DNA from 2 places in the Massilia sp. MP_M2 genome. Region 1 is predicted to be linked to the other one. Evidence: predicted binding sites of a transcription regulator. Region 1 holds the regulator's gene; the other holds the start of a gene.
What was found. The regulator LexA, encoded in region 1, represses DNA repair genes until DNA is damaged. The targets are predictions, from matches to a motif close to ACTGTATNNNNATACAGT.
Positions count from the first base shown of each region.

Region 2: the regulator LexA is predicted to act here: its motif matches at 1,236-1,253, upstream of imuA (translesion DNA synthesis-associated protein ImuA).

Region 1 covers NZ_JBCHJF010000002.1:176,183-179,573, reverse strand. Annotated here, with positions in the region: gene rplI (50S ribosomal protein L9) at 1-143, opposite strand, end outside; gene rpsR (30S ribosomal protein S18) at 180-470, opposite strand; gene priB (primosomal replication protein N) at 499-798, opposite strand; gene rpsF (30S ribosomal protein S6) at 836-1,243, opposite strand; gene lexA (transcriptional repressor LexA) at 1,537-2,166, shown strand; gene RCH14_RS05590 (sel1 repeat family protein) at 2,212-2,928, opposite strand; gene RCH14_RS05585 (cystathionine gamma-synthase family protein) at 3,156-3,391, opposite strand, start outside.
Region 2 covers NZ_JBCHJF010000016.1:7,437-10,827, reverse strand. Annotated here, with positions in the region: gene RCH14_RS23380 (hypothetical protein) at 1-326, shown strand, start outside; gene imuA (translesion DNA synthesis-associated protein ImuA) at 501-1,223, opposite strand; gene trfA (plasmid replication initiator TrfA) at 1,839-2,870, opposite strand; gene RCH14_RS23365 (DUF3363 domain-containing protein) at 2,965-3,391, shown strand, end outside.

The DNA of each region.
Region 1 (3,391 bases):
TCGAACTCGGCGACGGCGCCGGCGGTAGCGCGGCGGGCCATCTTTTGTGGGATCAGGAAGTTACGTGCGTAACCGTCCTTGACCTTGACGACGTCGCCCAGGTTGCCGACGTTGACTACTTTTTCCAACAGAATGATTTGCATAGTGATCTCCAGATGTCTGACTGTCGTGACCGACGATTAACCGTGGTGCAGGTCGGTGTACGGCAGCAGCGCAAGGTAGCGTGCGCGCTTGATCGCGGTGTCGACCTGACGCTGATAGTGCGCCTTGGTGCCGGTCAGACGTGCTGGCATGATCTTGCCGTTTTCCTGGACGAAGTCCTTCAGGGTGTCGACGTCCTTGTAGTCCACCTGCTCAACGCCAGCGGCGGTGAAGCGGCAGAATTTCTTGCGCTTGAACAGCGGGTTTTGCTGTTTGCGCTTCTCTTTGAGTTTCGCTTTGTTTTTGTCGAACTTTTTACCGAATGCCATTTGAGGCTCCTGTATCTAAATTGCCGGGTTAAGCGGCACTGAAATCAATGATGTGAAACACCAGGGCTTTGCTGTTGCGATTTTTCCGTGCAAGAAATCCGTTGAACCTGTAGCTGGCGCCAAGTTCGGCGCTGGCAAACCTGCCCGAAATCTCGCCCGCGGCGAACGCGGGGACTTCGAACGCGACCGACCTTTCGACTCCGGCCTCTTCCTGCTGCGATTCGTGCATCAGGACGGCTGAAACGATTGGCACACCGGCCGGGGTGTAACGCAGTACGTCGCGCTCGGCGATGGTCGCCATGAGCTGGAGGTGGTTTGCGCTGTGCACCCGGTATTACTGGTTACTACGAATAACTGGGAAAAACTTAAGCAGCAGCAGGCGCTGGCGCAGCGGCTGGAGCGGCTGCAGGCGCAGCGGCTTCGGCACGGTGGCTCTTGGCTGCGTCTTCGCGCTGCACCGATTTCATCATCGGCGACGGTGCGGTTTCAGCTTTTTTCAGCTTGACGGTCAGGTGACGCAGAACCGCATCATTGAACTTGAATGCAGTTTCCAGCTCGACCAGGGTCTCGTTGTCGCATTCGATGTTCAGGCAGATGTAGTGTGCTTTTGGCAGCTTCTGGATCTGGTATGCCATCTGGCGGCGGCCCCAGTCTTCAACGCGATGGATGTTACCGCCGCGGCTGGTCACCGTGGTCTTGTAACGCTCGATCATCGCCGGGACTTGTTCGCTCTGGTCCGGATGGACGATAAACACGATTTCATAATGACGCATGCATTACTCCTTGAGGACGTTTAACAAATGCCCACCTCGGCGTCAAGACGAGTGTGGGAAGGGAAAGCCGGCAATTATAACCCGGATCTCGGTGGCTTGGAAAGCCCAATGACGCATTGCAGGCACGTTCAGCCCGTCTTGCGACAGATCTGACTCGACAATTCCGGGGTTTTGGCGCATGTTTGGACCCTGAATCGGGATTTTCGCGATATTTTTTGCGTTTCCCCTTGCGCGCGGCAGAATACTGTACAAAAATACAGGTTACACACATAACCGGTTGCTGTAACACATTTATGCTAAAGCTCACTGCACGGCAAGAACAGATCCTGAACCTGATCAAGGAAGCGATCGAGAACACCGGTTTCCCCCCGACCCGGGCTGAAATCGCTTCCGAACTTGGTTTCCGCTCGGCCAATGCGGCTGAAGAACATCTGCAAGCGCTGGCGCGCAAGGGCGCCATCGAAATTTCGCCGGGCACGTCGCGTGGCATTCGCCTGATCGGCGCGAGCGTCGAGGCGATTCCGATGCCGCCACCGTCGTTCATGTCGCTGCCGCTGGTCGGGCGCGTCGCGGCGGGCAATCCGATCCTGGCGCAGGAGCACGTCGAAGCCACTTACAACGTCGACGCCGCGATGTTCGCAGCGCGGCCCGATTTTCTGCTGAAGGTCAAGGGCTGGTCGATGCGCGACGCCGGCATCATGGATGGCGACTTTTTGGCGGTCAAGAAAATCGACAGCGCCAAGAATGGCCAGATCGTCGTCGCGCGCCTGGGCGACGAAGTCACGGTCAAGCGCTATCGCAAGACGGGTGATCTGGTCGAGCTGCTGCCAGAAAACCCCGACTTCAACATCATTGCCGTCTCGCCAGACGAAGAGTTTGCACTCGAAGGCCTGGCTGTTGGTCTGATGCGTAGCTGGAACTGATGCAAAGGCGCCGGCCTCTCCCTGCCGGCGCCCGTCCTGCCCTGCCTACTTCGACGCCTTCTTCACGACCGCATTGTGCTGGCTGACAAAGGCCTCGGTCGCACTGCGCCACGCGGCAAAATCGGCCAGGATCATCTTTGAATTGACCTTCGCGCCTTCCGCGATATTCTGCCGCACCTGCTCCAGGTAGGCTGCCGATGCCTCTGTTTCCTGCTTGTTCATCAGCTTGGCGATATCGGCCGGAATCTTCTTGGTCAATGGCGACTGCGCGTTCAGGTTCGTTACCATCTTGTTATAGCAATCCTGCCAGCCCGTCACCAGCTTGTTGACGCGATCGATCTCGTCGTTGACTTTCGACACGGCTGGAATGCGCGGCGACGGGCAACGGTATTCGCCCGACTGCAGCTCGGCGCCATCGTAGCCCTTGATCCAGTAATCGATCTCGGCGCGCTTGGTCACGCGCTGTTCCATCACGACCAGCGATTCGGCCGCGACCTTGTTGCCCTTGGCCGCCGACTTTTCGAACAATGCCTTGGCCGCCGCCTCGTCGACGGCGCCCGCTTCGCCATACCAGTACATCTGGCCCAGCTGCTGCTGCGCTTGTGGATTGCCGGCATTGGCCAGCTTGGTGTAGAGCTTGAGCGCGCCCGCGTAATCCTTCTTTTCGAACAGCGCATTGGCGTCTTCCAGCTCGCCCGCATAGGCAGTGCTGGCGATGCTCAGGGGCAGGTACAGGGACAGGCAGAGCAGGAAACGTTTCATGGGCATCCGAAGAAAATGACAAGCTGACGATGGCGCATCATAGCCCCCTTTTACAGCCAAACTCAACCGTAAAAATGACAAGGCCGGCATCGCGCCGGCCTTCTTTGCATGGCTTTACGCCACGCGGTAACGCCACGCGGTAACGCCACGCGGTAACGCCACGCGGTAACGCCGCGCGGTAACGCCGCGCGATACGCCGCGCGGTAACGCCGGGCGGTACGCCGTACTTACGCGTCCAGCGCCTGGCGGAAGTCTTCAACCAGGTCATCGGTGTCCTCGATGCCCACCGACACACGGATCAGCGACTCGGCAATGCCCATGCTGGCGCGGCGCTCGGCGCCCATCTCGAAGAAGATCGTGTGCGCCACCGGAATGACCAGCGTACGGTTGTCGCCCAGGTTCGACGCCGGAATCGCCAGCTGCAGGCGATTGAGGTAATCGAACGGATCGATGGCCTCGTGCA
Region 2 (3,391 bases), on a different contig from region 1:
TGCAAACACATTTTGACCAGGTTGCCCAGGTACTTCTGGCGGAAATGCGAAAAGGTGCATCATCGGTGATAACAGGTGGCCAGGTGCATCCAGGCAAGGACAGACGAAAGACCCTTGCGCTAGTGGCGATCGCGGCTGCTGTAGCCGGAATGCTGATAGGCGGGTTTGCCGGCTCTCGCAGTAGTCAAGCTATAGCTGACGAACAGACAACTAGGCAGATGGAGGCCGGCCGCGACTTCCTGCAGCTGCTGCCCCAGCTCGACAAGTCAACAAAGGCCAAGCTCGTTCGGATGATCGAAAAAAACAGAGAAGCCGGCGGTTCTTAACCAAAAACCGATGGAACAGTTTTAACGCCCTTTTGGGCGTTTTTTTTCGCCCTGGAGGAAAGCAGGTACGTCTACCACGCCGATCGCGCCGTGGCGGGCCGCCTGATGGCCTTGCTGACGATTAAAACATTGATGCAAGCATGCGTTTCAGCGGGTACGACGACGATCGGACGTCTAGGAAACTATGACAGTGTGGTGAGCTTCTACAGGGATCGGGCCAGGCGCCGGCACTGGAATGCGCAATGGCAAGATGCGTGGTCTAGTCTGCACATGGGGAACACTGAGTGGCAAAAATAAGGGTTCATCCCTGGATGGTCCGCGACGTTTTATAAACTCAATGTCGATACCGTTTGCAGCTGGGCGCAAACCAAGGCGCAAAGGTGCCGGGGATGCATCTTGAGCAGCCGCTAAGGGCCGCAGGATAACGAAAAGCGCTTCTCCGGCCTGCGCAGCCAAATTTAAGCGCCGTAAGCTCTCCGGCCGCACATGGTTGGTCCAAAACAAGACCGCTCCAAAATTTCCGCTGCGCAACGTCTGCTCTGCAGCCCATAGCGCATCGCTTGTGACTTTGCTTTTGATCCATAGAACATCACTCGGTTTGAGTCCCAAGTTGGCCAGAGCAATCGTATGTGGTGGGTGTGGCGGTTCTATCAGGACAATTTGTCGGTGAGCAACCGAGACGAGCGCGGGTGCTAGTAAGCGGAATTCGCCAATACCCGGATTCTGCACCATCAGCTCAACGAGAGTGCCTGTCGGCCACCCGCCGCCCGAAAGTTGGTGATTCAACGCAGCGTGGCCAGTGTCCAAGCAACGGATTGTCGATCGTGCGATTTGAGAAGCACGCCAAAGGGACGGATGAAGCTCCGAGAGGTCTTGCAGATCTGCAAGGTTTGTCATGTAATTACCTATACTGTATGCCCATACAGTATAGCTGATCTATAGCCTAGCTCAAGCCGAGAACTATTCGATCAAGCGTTTAACCAGGTAGAGCTTGAAGCTGCGCCCTTCTCTCCTGGCGTGATCGCTTTGCGCGTAGCGCTTTCCCTAGCACTCAAATCGACTAATTACTTTGATGCAGTCCAAGGTATAACCTGGCGGATATAAGCCTGAACTGTCGTAATTTGCTCAATTCGACTAATAAACCTTGTAAATCAATGACTTAAATATCTTCATAGTTGAGCAAAAGTGTCTGTAAGGCAATTTAATGCAAAAAAGTTACTTTAAAGTAATACATTAACTACTTTTTTTTTCTGTATTTACTGAATTTGCATGGGGTTGGAAAATGTATTTACCGTTATAAGTAGTTAAAGAACAGTTAAGATCAGTGGATAACTCTCCTAAGTCATTGATTTTATTGGCATAATACAATTTCCGATATTAGTCAATTTGAGTAATCCCATTACTCAATTCGACTAATCTTCATCTGCTGTGAGTTCGGCATTAGTCGATTTGAGTGAATCTTAGCTATGAAATTAGTCGATTTGAGTATCAGATTAGTCGAATTGAGCAAACTTACTGCGTCGGTGCCGGTTCTATCGGGTTCTTAGACTTTCTAGTCACAAGAACCTTCCATTCTTTGTTGTCGGCGGTTTTTTCGTAGCTGAAGTCGATGAGGCGAAGCTTCTTTAAGTTTTCAAATTCTGTGTTGAGGTTGTACTTGAGAGCTGCAGGGTCGGCATAGTTCAGGTTCAGCATCTTTGCCAGACTTGAGAGTTTGACCGGATGCGGATTCTTGTGGCTGAGAAAGTATGCTTGCAGTCGCTTACCAGTTGCGGACAAGCTCAACCGATCTTCAAAGTCAACATGTGTCAGGTATGGTTTTGCGAACAAGGCCACCATGTTCTTGTCCATCGGGATCTCCCAGGTTAGGTTCCCTTTGGGGATGCCGTCCTTGACGTCTTTGGCGCCAGTAAAGACCGGGTTGCCGCTGATAAGTGAAATCATCATGCCGGTAATGTCGTCATCGTCGTCTGCCAGGCCCAGGTCTAGGGCTTCGCGCCTCTCAAACTCGGCTAGTTCGTCATATAAGCGAGCGAGTTCTTCAGGCGGGGCACCCTTCTCTAGCGCCTTTTGACACTTGATTGCTTTCGTTAACCGTTTTGAGAACACAGTGATGACGCCGCCCTTCATGCGCTGGATCGAGCGGAAAATCTCGTCGTAGTAACGCTGGTCTTGCTGCCACTTGTTGAGCTTGCAGATCTGGCTACTGGTGACTTTTACAACCAGGTCGCCTGACGGCAGCTCGCGTGCGCAGTGCGCCAAAGTCATAAACAGATCTTCATCCTTCCCACGCAATTCCTCGCCGGTATAGGTCATGGCCCCGCTTCCAAGCATGAACAGGGCCGCGTTGTCGTACATGGCGCGGGGCTTGCGGTTGTTGCCGCAGTGAAAAATCGCGGATCTGGCCAGCTCGTTCGCAATAGCTCGACGTTCTTCTGGCCAAAACGCCATTTGCGCAGGCGCGTACCGGCGAATGTCGGCCGCTGCCGTTCTGGCCTTCAGCTTCTCCTGAAGCTCGTTGCTTTTCTTGTCCGAAATAATCATGCCTGCAGCCTCCTTTTGTCCGTATTACTCAAAGTGACTAATCTCTCTGGTGTCGCGGTGAATTCTAGTTAGACAACTATGTACCACATGTGGCTTGAATGTTGCAAAAGCCATTGATTTTATTGGCTTATGGCAATCTTTGGAGTATAATTCATGCTATACCTACAAGTCAATTCTTCCTATGGCGAAAGCCCAAAAAAACACTGGCAACGGCGATTCGGACGATATTCGTTTAGCTCTTAAAATGCCGGCGCGTGGGAGTCTGGAGAATCGCCAGATCGCTACTGCGTTCAACAAGATCAAGCAGGCGCTGCGCTCATCGTCGGGTGGCGGTGGCGGCCGTTCTGGCGTATCGAGTCGTCAGCGTGGCAGTGCAGCTGCAGGATCTGCGGCGGCAAAGGCTGGCATGGGAAAAGCGAAGGCGGGCCAGGCGGCGACAGTGAAGCCTCTGCAGCGTGTGGCCGTGCGTTGGACTTATTCCGCCAACACCAGCAGCGGCAAGGTGGGCGCCAATGGTAAAG